2 regions of the Streptomyces sp. NPDC002574 genome follow, and region 1 is predicted to be linked to the other one. Evidence: predicted binding sites of a transcription regulator. Region 1 holds the regulator's gene; the other holds the start of a gene.
What was found. Region 1 encodes HrcA, which represses chaperone genes, less so after heat shock. Its sites were predicted from a motif close to TTNGCACTCNGNNNNNCNGAGTGCNAA; they were not measured.
Positions count from the first base shown of each region.

Region 2: the regulator HrcA is predicted to act here: its motif matches at 2,126-2,152, upstream of groES (co-chaperone GroES).

Region 1 covers NZ_JBIARB010000001.1:333,306-340,464, forward strand. Annotated here, with positions in the region: gene ACFYXS_RS01655 (nitronate monooxygenase) at 1-814, opposite strand, end outside; gene dnaJ (molecular chaperone DnaJ) at 899-2,038, opposite strand; gene hrcA (heat-inducible transcriptional repressor HrcA) at 2,038-3,054, opposite strand; gene ACFYXS_RS01670 (MBL fold metallo-hydrolase) at 3,258-3,992, shown strand; gene ACFYXS_RS01675 (DUF3097 domain-containing protein) at 4,023-4,853, shown strand; gene hemW (radical SAM family heme chaperone HemW) at 4,854-6,086, opposite strand; gene ACFYXS_RS01685 (SpoIIE family protein phosphatase) at 6,798-7,159, opposite strand, start outside.
Region 2 covers NZ_JBIARB010000014.1:221,356-228,514, reverse strand. Annotated here, with positions in the region: gene groL (chaperonin GroEL) at 1-1,543, opposite strand, end outside; gene groES (co-chaperone GroES) at 1,668-1,976, opposite strand; gene ACFYXS_RS31530 (methyltransferase domain-containing protein) at 2,412-3,593, shown strand; gene ACFYXS_RS31525 (hypothetical protein) at 4,067-4,318, opposite strand; gene tsaD (tRNA (adenosine(37)-N6)-threonylcarbamoyltransferase complex transferase subunit TsaD) at 4,315-5,427, opposite strand; gene rimI (ribosomal protein S18-alanine N-acetyltransferase) at 5,420-5,926, opposite strand; gene tsaB (tRNA (adenosine(37)-N6)-threonylcarbamoyltransferase complex dimerization subunit type 1 TsaB) at 5,944-6,597, opposite strand; gene ACFYXS_RS31505 (hypothetical protein) at 6,735-7,159, shown strand, end outside.

The sequences.
Region 1 (7,159 bases):
GCTCGGTCCCCGTGAAGTCGGGATCGGTCAGGGCCCGCTTGTGCACCGGGTGCGCCCCCGACTCGGGGCAGGCCAGGAAGGCCGTGCCCATCTGTGCGGCGTCGGCGCCCGCCGCCAGCACCGCGGCGATCTGCGCGCCGCGCATGATGCCGCCCGCCGCGACCAGGGGCAGCGACACGGCCGCCCGCACCTGCGGCAGCAGGACGAGCAGCCCGGTCTCGGTACCGTCCCGCTCCGGGTCGTCGCGGTGCGTGGACTGGTGGCCGCCGGCCTCGGCGCCCTGCACGCACACCGCCGCCGCGCCCGCCTCCTCGGCCGCCCGCGCCTCGGCGACCGAGGTCACGGTGACGACGGTGACCGTGCCGGCGTCGCCGAGGGCCCGCAGCACCGCGGGCTCCGGGCAGCCGAAGGTGAAGCTCACCAGGGGGACGGGGTCCTCCAGCAGGGCCGCGATCTTCGCCCCGTACGCGTCCTCCAGCACGGCGTCGCCGCCCGTGCCGGGGTCGCCCAGGGACGTGCCGTAGCGGGTGGCCTCACCGGCCAGCCGCGCGGCGAAGGCCTCGAGGTGTGCGGGGTCTGCGGTCTCGCGCTGCGGCATGAACACGTTCACACCGAAGGGCCGCGAGGTGAGCCCCCGGACCTGCGCGATCTGCTCGCGCATGGCCTGCGCGGTCCGGAAACCGGCCGCCAGGAAACCCACACCGCCGCCCTCGGACACGGCCGCCGCCAGGGCGGGGGTGGACGTCCCGCCGGCCATCGGCGCCTGCACGACCGGATGCGCGGCGAGGGTGGACAGATCGGTCAGCGCGGCCATGCGTCCATCGTTTCACGAGCCCGGACACACGGCCGCGCGGGGCGCGGGCGGGTGCCCGCGCCCCGTAGGTGTCACGCCATGCGCTCAGCGGCCGTTGAAGGCGTCCTTCAGCCGCGAGAACAGACCCTGCTGGCCCGGCTGGAACTGGCCGAGCGGCCGCTCCTCGCCGCGCAGCTTCGCCAGCCGCCGCAGGAGCTCCTCCTGGTCCGGGTCGAGCTTGCCCGGGGTCTGCACCTCGACGTGCACGACCAGGTCGCCCCGGCCGCCGCCGCGCAGATGCGTGATGCCGCGCTGGTGCAGCGGGATCGACTGGCCGGACTGCGTGCCCGGCCGGATGTCGATCTCCTCCAGGCCGTCCAGGGTCTCCAGCGGCACCTTCGTGCCCAGCGCCGCCGCCGTCATCGGGATGGTGACGGTGCAGTGCAGGTCGTCGCCGCGCCGCTGGAACTGCGAATGCGGCAACTCGCGGATCTCCACGTACAGGTCGCCGGCGGGGCCGCCACCGGGGCCGACCTCGCCCTCGCCCGCGAGCTGGATGCGGGTGCCGTTGTCGACACCGGCGGGGATCTTCACCGTCAGCGTGCGACGCGATCGGACCCGGCCGTCGCCCGCGCACTCCGGGCACGGGTTCGGCACGACGGTGCCGAAGCCCTGGCACTGCGGGCAGGGCCGGGAGGTCATGACCTGGCCCAGGAAGGACCGGGTGACCTGGGAGACCTCACCGCGGCCGCGGCACATGTCGCAGGTCTGCGCGGAGGTGCCGGGGGCGGCGCCCTCGCCGTGGCAGGTGTTGCAGACGATCGCCGTGTCGACCTGGATGTCCTTGGTCGTGCCGAAGGCGGCCTCGTCGAGCTCGATCTCCAGCCGGATCATCGCGTCCTGGCCGCGCCGGGTGCGCGAGCGCGGACCGCGCTGGGACGCCGTGCCGAAGAAGGCGTCCATGATGTCGCTGAAGTTGCCGAAGCCCTGGCCGAAGCCCGCGCCCGCGCCGGCACCGCCGCCGTTGGCGGACAGCGGGTCGCCGCCGAGGTCGTAGACCTGCTTCTTCTGCGGGTCCGACAGCACCTCGTAAGCGGCGTTGATCTCCTTGAACCGCTCCTGGGTCTTCGGGTCCGGGTTGACGTCCGGGTGCAGCTCGCGCGCGAGACGGCGGAAGGCCTTCTTGATCTCGTCCGGACTCGCGTCGCGGCGCACGCCGAGCACGGCGTAGTAGTCGGTGGCCACTACGACTCCGCCAGGATCTGTCCGACGTAACGTGCCACTGCGCGTACCGCTCCCATCGTTCCGGGGTAGTCCATGCGGGTCGGGCCGACCACGCCAAGTTTCGCGACCGCCTCGTCGCCCGAACCGTAGCCGACGGAGACGACCGATGTGGAGTTCAGGCCCTCGTGGAAATTCTCGTGACCGATTCGCACGGTCACGCCCGAATCCCCGGCCTCGCCCAGCAGCTTGAGGAGCACGACCTGCTCCTCCAGCGCCTCCAGCACCGGGCGGATCGTGAGGGGGAAGTCATGGCCGAAACGGGTCAGGTTGGCGGTGCCGCCCAGCATGATCCGCTCCTCGGTCTCCTCGACCAGGGTCTCCAGCAGCGTCGCCAGCACGACCTGGACGGAGGGCCGGTCGTCCGGCTCGAAGCCGTCCGCGAGGTCCTGCACCAGCTGCGGGACGTCGGCGAAGCGGCGTCCCACCACCCGGCTGTTGAGCCGGGCCCGCAGATCGGCCAGCACGGTCTCGCCCACCGGCGCGGGGGCGTCGACCAGCCGCTGCTCGACCCGGCCGGTGTCCGTGATCAGCACCAGCATCAGCCGGGCCGGTGCCAGGGCCAGCAGTTCGACGTGCCGCACGGTCGAGCGGGTCAGCGACGGGTACTGGACGACGGCGACCTGCCGGGTCAGCTGCGCCAGCAGCCGCACGGTGCGGGCCACCACGTCGTCGAGGTCCACGGCGCCGTCCAGGAAGTTCCCGATGGCCCGGCGCTCCGCGCCCGACAGCGGCTTGACGTTCGTGAGCCGGTCGACGAACAGCCGGTAGCCCTTGTCGGTCGGCACCCGGCCGGCGCTGGTGTGGGGCTGCTGGATGTAGCCCTCCTCCTCCAGCACGGCCATGTCGTTGCGCACCGTGGCCGGGGACACCCCCAGCCGGTGGCGTTCGGTGAGCGCCTTGGAGCCGACCGGTTCCTCGGTGCCCACGTAGTCCTGGACGATGGCGCGCAGCACTTCGAGCCGTCGTTCGCTCAGCATTGCGGCGTCCACCTCCAGTCGTCCGTTCACCGGTGCGTCGGTCGTTCTCCGTGCCCTGGCACTCCCGACAAGTGAGTGCCAGCTTTCCCCAAGTCAGTGTACGGCGGGGAGGCAAGACCTCGGCAAGGGCGGTCCGCACCCGGACCCCTTCGACCGGCCACCGTAGCGCGCGCGGCCCACCCGGGCGGGGATACCGTCGCGGTGTGGAGACGACACCGACGGCGCCGGGGGCCTTCGGCGGCTGGGAGCACCTGGCGCCCGGGGTCGCACGCTGCCGGATGCCGTTCCTGGACGTCACCATCGGGGTCGTGGCCGGCGACGAGGGGGTCCTGCTGGTGGACACCGGCTCCTCGGTCGCCGAGGGGGCCGAGCTGGGCCGCCGGGTGCGGGAGCTGACCGGGCGCGACGTGACGCACATCGCACTGACCCACGGTCACTTCGACCATGTCTTCGGGACGGCCGCCTTCCCCGGCGCCCAGGTCTTCGGCGAGATGACGCTCGGCGCCCACCTCGGCCGCGAGCGGTCCGCGCTGCGCCTGGACGCGATCGAGTACGGCGTCGCCGAGGAGGCCGCGACGCGGGCCGCGGACGTCCTGGTGCCCCCCGGCCACCTCGTCGACGGCCGCTGCGCGGTGGACCTCGGCGGCGACCGCGAGGTCCTGCTGGTCCACCCCGGTGAGGGACACACCACCCACGACCTGGTGGTGGTCGTGCCCGGCACGCCCGTCGTGGTCTTCTGCGGCGACCTCGTCGAGGAGTCCGGCGAGCCCCAGGCCGGCCAGGACGCCGCCCCGGGCGGGTGGCCGGGCACCCTGGACCGGCTGCTGGAGCTGGGCGGCGAGAGCGCGCTCTACGTCCCCGGACACGGAGCCGTGGTCGACGCGGGCTTCGTCCGAGCCCAACGGGACGCGCTGGCGGCCCGGTTCGGATCCGGTTGAGCGGCGGTCCGCCCGGATACGATCCCTGGCATGCGCAGCCGGAACTACGACGCCGATCTCACCCCGCCCTGGAAGCGGCCGTCCGTGCCCGCGCCCGAGGTCGCGGCCGAGCGGGACCTGGTGGTGGAGGAGGTCTCCACCGGCTTCTGCGGAGCGGTGATCCGCTGCGAGAAGACCGCCGAGGGGCCCACCGTCACGCTGGAGGACCGCTTCGGCAAGCACCGCGTCTTCCCCCTCGTGCCGCGCGGCTTCCTCCTGGAGGGCAAGGTCGTCACCCTGGTGCGCCCCACCTCCGCCGCGCCCTCCGGCCCGCGGCTGACCGCCTCCGGCTCCCTCGCCGTCCCCGGCGCACGCGCCCGGGTCGCCCGCGCCGGGCGCATCTACGTCGAGGGACGCCATGACGCGGAGCTCGTCGAGCGGGTCTGGGGCGACGACCTGCGGGTCGAGGGCGTCGTCGTGGAGTACCTGGAGGGCGTCGACGACCTGCCCGCCATCGTCTCGGCCTTCGCCCCGGGACCCGGCGCACGGCTCGGCGTGCTCGTCGACCACCTCGTCCCGGGCTCCAAGGAGTCCCGGATCGCCGCCTCGGTCACCGGCGACCACGTCCTCGTCGCCGGCCACCCCTACATCGACGTCTGGGAGGCCGTGAAGCCCTCCTCCGTCGGCATCCCCGCCTGGCCGGCCGTGCCGCGCGGCCAGGACTGGAAGACCGGGGTGTGCCGCGCGCTCGGCTGGCCGGAGAACACCGGAGCCGCCTGGCAGCACATCCTCGGCTCCGTCCGTTCCTACAAGGACCTCCAGCCGGAACTGCTGGGCCGTGTGGAGGAGCTGATCGACTTCGTCACGGCCCCGGGCGCCTGATCAGTCGACCAGGTCCCTGACCACCGCGTCCGCGAGCAGCCGCCCGCGCAGTGTGAGCACCGCCCGCCCGGCCTCGTAGTCGCCCGGCTCCAGCAGGCCGTCGGCCACCGCGCGCCCGGCGGCCTCCGCCCCGGCCGGGGCCAGGATGTCCAGCGGGCAGCCGTCCGCGAGCCGCAGCTCCAGCAGAATGCGCTCCACCCGGCGGTCCTCCGCGGCCAGCACCTCGCGGCCCGCGCCGGGACTGCGCCCCTCCGCGAGCGCCGCCGCGTACGCCGCGGGGTGCTTCACGTTCCACCAGCGCACGCCGCCCACATGGGAGTGCGCGCCCGGTCCGGCCCCCCACCAGTCGGCGCCCGTCCAGTACAGCTCGTTGTGACGGCACCGGGCCGACGTCGAGGTCGCCCAGTTGGACACCTCGTACCAGTCGAACCCGGCCTCCGACAGACGCTCCTCCGCGATCAGGTAGCGGTCCGCGTGGACGTCGTCGTCGGTCATCGGCACCTCGCCCCGCCGGATCCGGCGGGCCAGCTGCGTGCCCTCCTCCACGATCAGCGCGTACGCCGACACGTGGTCCGGGGCCGCGTCGATCGCCGCGTCCAGGGACGCCCGCCAGTCGTCGTCCGACTCCCCCGGCGTGCCGTAGATCAGGTCCAGGTTCACGTGCTCGAAGCCGGCCGCCCGCGCCTCCGCCACGCAGGCCTCCGGCCGGCCCGGCGTGTGCTTGCGGTCCAGCACCCGCAGCACGTGCTGCCGGGCGCTCTGCATCCCGAACGACATCCGGTTGTAGCCCCCGGCCCGCAGCTCCGCCAGGTACGCGGGGTCCACCGACTCCGGATTCGCCTCCGTCGTGACCTCGGCCCCCTCCGCCAGGCCGAACTCGTCCCGGATCGCGCCCAGCATGCGGGTCAGGTCCGCGGCCGGCAGCAGGGTCGGCGTGCCGCCTCCGACGAACACCGTCTCGACGCGGCGGGCGTCGTCGCCCAGCACCTTGCGGGCGAGCCGGATCTCGTCGATGAGCGTGTCCGCGTAGTTCTCGCGGGAGGCGAGCACGCCGCCGGTGCCGCGCAGCTCGGCGGCGGTGTAGGTGTTGAAGTCGCAGTAGCCGCAGCGGGTGGCGCAGTACGGGACGTGCAGGTAGAACCCGAGCGGGCGGTTCTCCGCCCCGGCGAGGGCTGCGGCGGGCAGCGTGCCGTTGGGGGGCATGGGTTCGCCGTCGGGCAGTACGGATGGCATACGCCCATTGTGCCGGGTTGTTCTTCCCCGCCCGCCCGCCCGTGTGCCCGGCGCGGTCTGGGCGCCCCGACGCGCGTTTCGTGGGGGCCGGGTCCGGGGCCTCCGGGGCCGGCCATTCTGGACAGCACATTTAGGTGCCTCAGGCACTCTCCGCTGGTCACCCCGGGTCGTGCACCCAAATATGCTCCACAGTCCAGAACACCCACCCCTACACCCCCGCCCCCTCCGAGAGCTGTCGCGCCTGATCCCCGGTGGGGGGTCTGGGGGCGGTCCGGGTGACCGCGGTTGCTTGGATCCCCCCACCGGTGTGTGGGGGCGGTGACGGCTGCGCACTTGGACGGCGTTGCGCCAACGGGTGGCCCGAGCACGGTGCCGTCTCTACCCCTCTCCGGGGATCAGGCGCATGACGAGACCGAGGGGGCGGGGGAGTTGGGGGCACCCCCGGCCGGAGGCTGGGGGAGGGTGGATGTTCTGGACGCTGCGGGATATTTGTGCGCACTATCCGGGCAGGGACGGGATGAGCAGGTGCTGGAAACGCGCGTAAATATCCCAGTCCAGGACGTGCAGCCCCGGAGGCACCGCACCCGGCCCACCCACCACGCGCGCCGGGGCCACTGACTTCACAGGGCTGGGGGCACCCCCGGCCGAAGGTTGGGGGAGGGAGGGCGGGCGGGGAACAAACCACCGCGGCAACGACGGCGGCGCGGACGACTACTGGGCCCGCAGGACGAGCAGCGCCAGATCGTCGTCCGGCGGAGCCGGATCGTACGCGTGCACCGCCCTGCGAATCCGCTCCGCGACCCCCGCCGCCCCCAACCCCACGCACCCCGCGAGCACCGCCGCGAGCCCGTCGTCGTCGTCGAACTGCCGGTTGCCGCTGCGCCGCTCCGTGACGCCGTCGGTGACGCACAGGAGCGTGTCCCCGCGGGCGAGGTGGAACGATTCGCTTCGGTAGTGCGCGTCGTCCGTGATGCCCAGGAGTATCTGCGGGACGGCCGCGGCACGGACCGTGCCCTCCCCGTTCAGGACGAGCGGCAGCGGGTGGCCCGCGCTGGCGAGGGTGCACAGGACGC
Region 2 (7,159 bases), on a different contig from region 1:
GAAGCAGGGAGGCGATGGAGGCGGCGTTCTCCAGGGCGGAGCGGGTGACCTTGACCGGGTCGATGACGCCGGCCTTCACCAGGTCGCCGTACTCGCCGGTCGCGGCGTTGAAGCCGTGGCCCTTCTCCAGCTCGGCGACCTTGGAGGTGATGACGTAGCCCTCCAGGCCGGCGTTCTCGGCGATCCAGCGCAGCGGCTCGACCGCGGCGCGGCGGACGACCGCGACACCGGTGGCCTCGTCGCCGGACTTGCCGAGGTTGTCCTCCAGCACCTTGACGGCGTGGACGAGCGCGGAGCCACCACCGGAGACGATGCCCTCCTCGACCGCGGCGCGGGTCGCGGAGATGGCGTCCTCCAGACGGTGCTTCTTCTCCTTGAGCTCGACCTCGGTGGCCGCGCCGACACGGATGACGCACACGCCGCCGGCCAGCTTGGCGAGGCGCTCCTGGAGCTTCTCGCGGTCCCAGTCGGAGTCCGTGGTGGTGATCTCGGCCTTGATCTGGTTGATCCGGCCCTCGATCTCCGAGGAGTCGCCCGAGCCGTCGACGACGGTGGTCTCGTCCTTGGTGACGGTCACGCGGCGGGCGTTGCCGAGCACGTCCAGGCCGACCTGGTCGAGCTTGAGGCCGACCTCCTCGGCGACGACGGTCGCGCCGGTGAGGGCGGCGATGTCGCCCAGCATGGCCTTGCGGCGGTCACCGAAGCCGGGGGCCTTGACCGCGACCGCGTTGAAGGTGCCGCGGATCTTGTTGACCACCAGGGTCGACAGGGCCTCGCCCTCGACGTCCTCGGCGATGATCAGCAGCGGCTTGGAGGCGCCCGCCTGCAGCACCTTCTCCAGCAGCGGGAGCAGGTCCTGGATGGAGGAGATCTTGCCCTGGGTGATGAGGATGTACGGGTCCTCCAGGACGGCTTCCTGGCGCTCCGGGTCCGTCACGAAGTACGGCGACAGGTAGCCCTTGTCGAAGGCCATGCCCTCGGTGAAGTCCAGCTCCAGACCGAAGGTGTTGGACTCCTCGACGGTGATGACACCGTCCTTGCCGACCTTGTCGATCGCCTCGGCGATCAGCTCGCCGACCTGCTTGTCCTGGGCGGACAGCGCGGCGACGGCGGCGACGTCGTCCTTGCCCTCGATCGGGCGGGCCGAGGCGAGCAGCTCGTCCGAGACGGCCTTGACGGCGGCGTCGATGCCCTTCTTCAGGGACGCGGGGGAGGCGCCGGCGGCGACGTTGCGCAGGCCCTCGCGGACCAGCGCCTGGGCGAGCACGGTGGCGGTGGTGGTGCCGTCACCCGCGATGTCGTTGGTCTTGGTCGCCACCTCCTTCACCAGCTGCGCGCCGAGGTTCTCGTACGGGTCGTCGAGTTCGACCTCACGGGCGATGGTCACGCCGTCGTTGGTGATGGTCGGGGCGCCGAACTTCTTGTCGATGACGACGTTGCGGCCCTTGGGGCCGATCGTCACCTTCACGGTGTCGGCGAGCTTGTTGACTCCACGCTCAAGGGCGCGACGGGCGTCCTCGTCGAACTTCAGGATCTTGGGCATACCGGCGGAATTCCTCGTCTTTGGGTTCTCGTCAAAGACCGCGCCCCGGGCCCCCGGTCCGTGCGAGGACTCGGTGTGCCCGGGGCGTGGTCACGGCATTTCTCGGTTACGAGCGGCGCCGGATTTACTTCTCGACGATCGCGAGGACGTCGCGAGCCGAGAGGACGAGGTACTCCTCGCCGCTGTACTTGACCTCGGTGCCGCCGTACTTGCTGTACAGCACGATGTCGCCGACCTTGACGTCGAGCGGGATGCGGTTGCCGTCCTCGAAGCGACCCGGACCGACGGCCAGGACGACGCCCTCCTGGGGCTTCTCCTTGGCGGTGTCCGGGATGACCAGGCCGGAGGCGGTGGTCTGCTCGGCATCCAGCGGCTGGACCACGATGCGGTCCTCGAGCGGCTTGATGGCAACCTTGGTGCTGGCGGTCGTCACGATCCGACCTCCCCCTTCAAAGGGCTCACGGGAGTGTCTGTCTGGGGTGGCGACCTGGTAGGCCCGTCGTCGCGGGTGCCGGACCTGCCCGTCGCGTTTGTTGCTGGCACTCGACATGGCTGAGTGCCAGGTCTGACATTATGACGCGCTTAGCACTCGGTCAAGCGGAGTGCCAATGCCACGCCGGACGCGCCGTGCGAAGCCGGCGCCCGGCTCGCCGGCGCGGACCGCGGCGGCGATCCCGGCCCGGCGTCCTCCGCGGGCACGGTGACCTCGCCCCGGCATCCCGGAATCCCCGTCCATACGGGCCGGTACGGCCCCCTCGGGCCGTCCTCCCCCGGGCTCCGGGCGGCTCCCTCACGTCGTACCGCCCCCGGCGGCCACGGCCGCGACGAGCACGGGGCCCGGTCCGACAGCCACCGACGGCGCGGGACAATGGGCCGTGTGGATCTCGATGCGTTCTCTGCCCTGCTGACCGACGAGGGGCAGCGGCTGCTGGCCGGCCTCCGCGACTACGACCCCGCGGACGAGATCGCCACCGCGACCCGGCTGCGGCGGGAGCACGACGCGACATTCGTCTCGGCGGCCCTCACCCAGGCGCGGCTGCGGCAGCGGGCGGAGGCGAAGTTCGGCGAGGACGCGTACGCGATGTACTTCACGCCCCACGGCGTGGAGCAGTCGACGCGGGCGTCGGTGGCCCGGCACCGGGCCGAGCGGTTCGCGGCCCTCGGCGTGCGGAGGCTGGCCGACCTCTGCTGCGGGATCGGCGGCGACGCGATTCCGCTGGCGCGGGCAGGGGTGGAGGTGCTCGCGGTCGACCGCGACCCCCTGACGTGCGCGGTGGCGCGGGCCAACGCGCGGGCGCTGGGGCTCGCGGAACGCATCGACGTGCGCTGCGCCGACGTCACCGAGGTGGGGACGGACGGCTGCGACGCGGTCTTCGTCGACCCGGCCCGGCGCGGCGGGCGCGGCAGGATCTTCGACCCCGAGGCGTACTCCCCGCCGCTGTCGTGGGCCGTGACGGCGGCCCGCAGGACGCCTCTGGCCGCGCTGAAGGTCGCGCCCGGCATCCCGCACGAGGCGGTGCCGGAGGACGCGGAGGCGGAGTGGGTCTCCGACCACGGCGACGTGAAGGAGGCCGTGCTCTGGTTCGGCACGGACTCGGGCACCCGGCGGGCCACGCTGCTCCCCTCCGGCGCCTCACTGCCCGCCGCCGGCCTGCCCGACCCCGCGGTGCGCCCGGTCGGGCGCTGGCTGTACGAGCCCGACGGCGCCGTCATCCGGGCCCACCTCGTCGCGGACGTCGCGGCCCAGGTCGGGGGCGGTCTGATCGACGAGACCATCGCCTACGTCACCTCGGACGAGCCGCACAGCACGCCGTACGCCTCCGCGTACGAGATCACTGACGTGCTGCCGTTCAACCTCAAGCGGCTCAAGGCGCTGCTGCGTGAACGGGAGGTGGGCGTGCTCACGGTCAAGAAGCGGGGGTCCGCGGTCGAGCCCGAGGAACTGCGCCGCAGGGTCAGGCCCCAGGGGCCCCACGCGGCGACGGTCTTCCTGACCCGGGTCGCGGGCGCGCCCAGCATGCTTCTCGGGGCGCCCGCGCCCTCGCCGTGACGTTCCCCGCCCTCCCTCCCGGGTGCCCTGTGAAGTCAGTGACCCCGGCGCGCGCGGTGGGGTGCCGGGTTCGGGGCCTCCGGGCCGGCCATTCTGGACAGCACATTTAGGTGCCTCCGGTGCTCTCCACTGATCACCCCGGGTCATGCACCCACATATGCTCCACAGTCCAGAACGCCCACCCTCCGACCCCGCCCCCTCGGTTTCGTCATGCGCCTGATCCCCGGAGGGGGGGTAGAGACGGCACCGTGCCCGGGCCATCCGTTGGCGCGGCGCGGTCCAGGTGCCCAGCCGTCACCGCAAACACCTCCGCCGGCCGTCAGTCGCCCAGCCGACCCGGGAAGGGGTGTGGCGGGGTGCCCCCGCTCGGGTCACCTCCCAGCGGTAGCTGGGGACGCAACCCCCGGCCGGAGGTTGGGGGAGGGCGGGGAGAAGCCTCCCCGCACGGCCGGCGCAGCGCACCCGCACTGGGGTCAGGCCACGGCCTCGAAGCGCCAGCGGTGCACGGCCCGCAGGGCCAACCCCTCATCGGGATCGGGCAGTTCGGGAAGCTCCGCGTCGTACGGGGCGTCCCACCACGTGATCACCAGCACCCGGTCCTGCGGCGCGGAAAAGGTCTCCCGGCGCGACGGCACGGGCGTCAGCGTCTGCGCGCGGACCCACGCGAGGAGTTCGGGCCCGCGGCCCTCGGCGGCGCGGGCCTCCCACATCAGGGCGACGGTCATGAGGAGTAGAGGTTGTCCTTGCTGAGCTCGTGCACGTGATCGTGGTCATGGCCGGGCGCATGCGTATGCCCGGGCACGGACACGTCGGTGACCAGCAGCGAGGAGTCCGCCGGCAGGTCCCACGTCGAGGAGGGGCGGCCGCGGGCCACCATTTCCGCCCCGAGCGCCGCGACCATGGCGCCGTTGTCGGTACAGAGCTTGGGCCGCGGCACGCGCAGGATGATGCCCGCGTCCTCGCACCGCTCCTGGGCCAGGGAGCGCAGCCGGCTGTTGGCCGCGACACCGCCGCCGATCATGAGGTGGTCGACGCCGTTGTCCTTGCAGGCGCGGATCGCCTTGCGCGTCAGCACATCGGCCACGGCCTCCTGGAAGGAGGCGGCGACGTCCGCGACGGGGACGTTCTCGCCCTCCCGGCGCTTGGACTCGATCCAGCGGGCGACGGCCGTCTTCAGCCCGGAGAAGGAGAAGTCGTACAGCGGGTCCCGCGAGCCCGTCAGGCCGCGCGGGAAGCGGATCGCGGCCCGGTCGCCCTCGCGGGCGACGCGGTCGATGGCCGGGCCGCCGGGGAAGCCGAGGCCCAGTACGCGGGCGACCTTGTCGAATGCCTCGCCCGCCGCGTCGTCGATGGTCGCGCCGAGCGGCCGCACGTCGCCGGTGATGTCGGGCGCCAGCAGCAGCGAGGAGTGCCCGCCGGAGACCAGCAGCGCCATCGTGGGCTCCGGCAGCGCGCCGTGCTCCAGCTGGTCGACGCAGATGTGGGAGGCGAGGTGGTTCACCCCGTACAGCGGCTTGCCGAGGGCGTAGGCGTACGCCTTGGCGGCCGAGACGCCGACCAGGAGCGCGCCCGCCAGGCCCGGGCCGGCGGTGACGGCGATGCCGTCCAGGTCGGCGGCGGCGACGCCGGCCTCCTTCAGCGCGCGCCGGATGGTGGGGACCATCGCCTCCAGGTGGGCGCGGCTTGCGACCTCGGGGACGACGCCGCCGAAGCGGGCGTGCTCGTCCACGCTGGACGCGACCGCGTCGGCCAGCAGGGTGTGGCCGCGCACGATGCCGACACCGGTCTCGTCGCAGGACGTCTCGATGCCGAGGACAAGGGGCTCGTCAGCCATGGGTCGTCTCAGTTCCTTGTAGACCTGGTGTTTCTCGTGTGTCCGCCGGCGCCGCCGTCAGGTCGGCGAGCCGCATGACGAGGGCGTCGACGTTGCCGGGCTGGTAGTAGCCGCGGCGGAAACCGATCGGCTCGAAGCCGAAGCGCTCGTACAGCCGCTGGGCGCGGACGTTGTCGACCCGTACCTCCAGCAGCACCTCGTGGCACTCGAACGCCGTGGCCTGGTGCAGCAGTTCGCGCAGCAGCCGGGCGCCGAGCCCGGTGCCCCACTGGTCGCGCGCGGTGGCGATGGTCTGCACGTCGCCGGTGCCGGCCACGGCGGCCAGACCCGCGTAGCCGACCACGCGGCCGCCCGTCTCCTCGGCGACGACGTAGTGCCGGGTCGCGGCCGGGTGCCGGGCGTCGGCGAGTTCGGACCAGAACATGCCGCGCGACCAGGCGTCGTCGGGGAAGAGCGAGTCCTCCAGCTCCATCACCGGGTCCAGGTCCCACCAGCGCATCTCGCGCAGTACGGCGGTCACTTCGGCAGGACCGCCTTGTAACCGGCCGGCACCTGCGCGTCGGGGCGGCGCAGGTAGAGCGGCAGCGGGGGGAGGAAGTCCTCGCCCTCGGCCAGCTTCACCGCGGCGAGCGCGGCGAGCGCGGCGGCGGACTGGTCGGCGGGCGGACGGACGTCGGTGAAGACGCCCGGGTACAGCGCGGCGCCCGCGCCCACGGCGGGCAGGCCCGCGACGCGCTCGGCGATGTCGGCCGGGTGGTCCACCGCCGGGTCGCCGACTCGGCCGCGCGGGCCCTCGTAGCGGGCCCAGTAGACCTCCTTGCGGCGGGCGTCGGTGGCGACGACGAAGGGGCCGTCGATCCCGGCGGCGTAGGCCAGGCCGTCCAGGGTGCAGAGCCCGTGCACGGGCACCCCGAGGACGTCCCCGAAGGAGGCGGCGGTCACGAGACCCACGCGCAGGCCCGTGTAGGGGCCGGGGCCGACGCCGACCACGAGCCCGGTCAGGGCGGCCGGTTCGGTGCCCGCCTCGCGCAGCACGCGGTCGACGGCGGGCATCAGCAGTTCGCCGTGCCTGCGCGCGTCGATCTCCGTCGACTCGGCGAGCACGCGGTGCCCGTCGTGCAGGGCGACGGTCACGGCGGGGGTGGCGGTGTCGAAGGCAAGCAGCAGCACGCGTTCAGCCTACGGCGTTCACCGGGGCGGCCCTGCCGCCACCGGGGTCTCCGCCGGTACGGGGGCGGTGCTCGGATCACGCTCGCACCGGCTGCTAACGTCAACCTGAGCCTGACGCCCCACTTCCGGAGGACCCCGTGGCAAGGATCGGTTCAGGGACGATCGTGACCGGCCTGACCGCGGCCGCCCTGGCCGCAGTCGGTGTGCTCGCCGTCCAGGCCTCCAGCTCCGCCACGGAGGTGGCCGCCGGTGGCGCCGCGGTGTCCACGGACAACGGCAGCACCTCGCCCTCCGACGGTGCCTCCGCCGCTCCCGGCAAGAAGCACGAGCTGCCCGCCGTCTCCGGCAGCGGCCGCCGCGTGGTGTACTCGCTGCGCCAGGACCGCGTGTGGCTGGTGGGCGACGCGGGCGCGGTGAGCCGCACCTACGTCGTGGTGCCGGGCACGGTGGACCCCGACCCGGGGACGTACGACGTGACCACCCGCAGTGCCAGCGGCACCGGCGGCGACGGGGTCCCGATCGAGCACGTGGTGCGTTTCGCGTCGGTGGACAACGTGGTCGT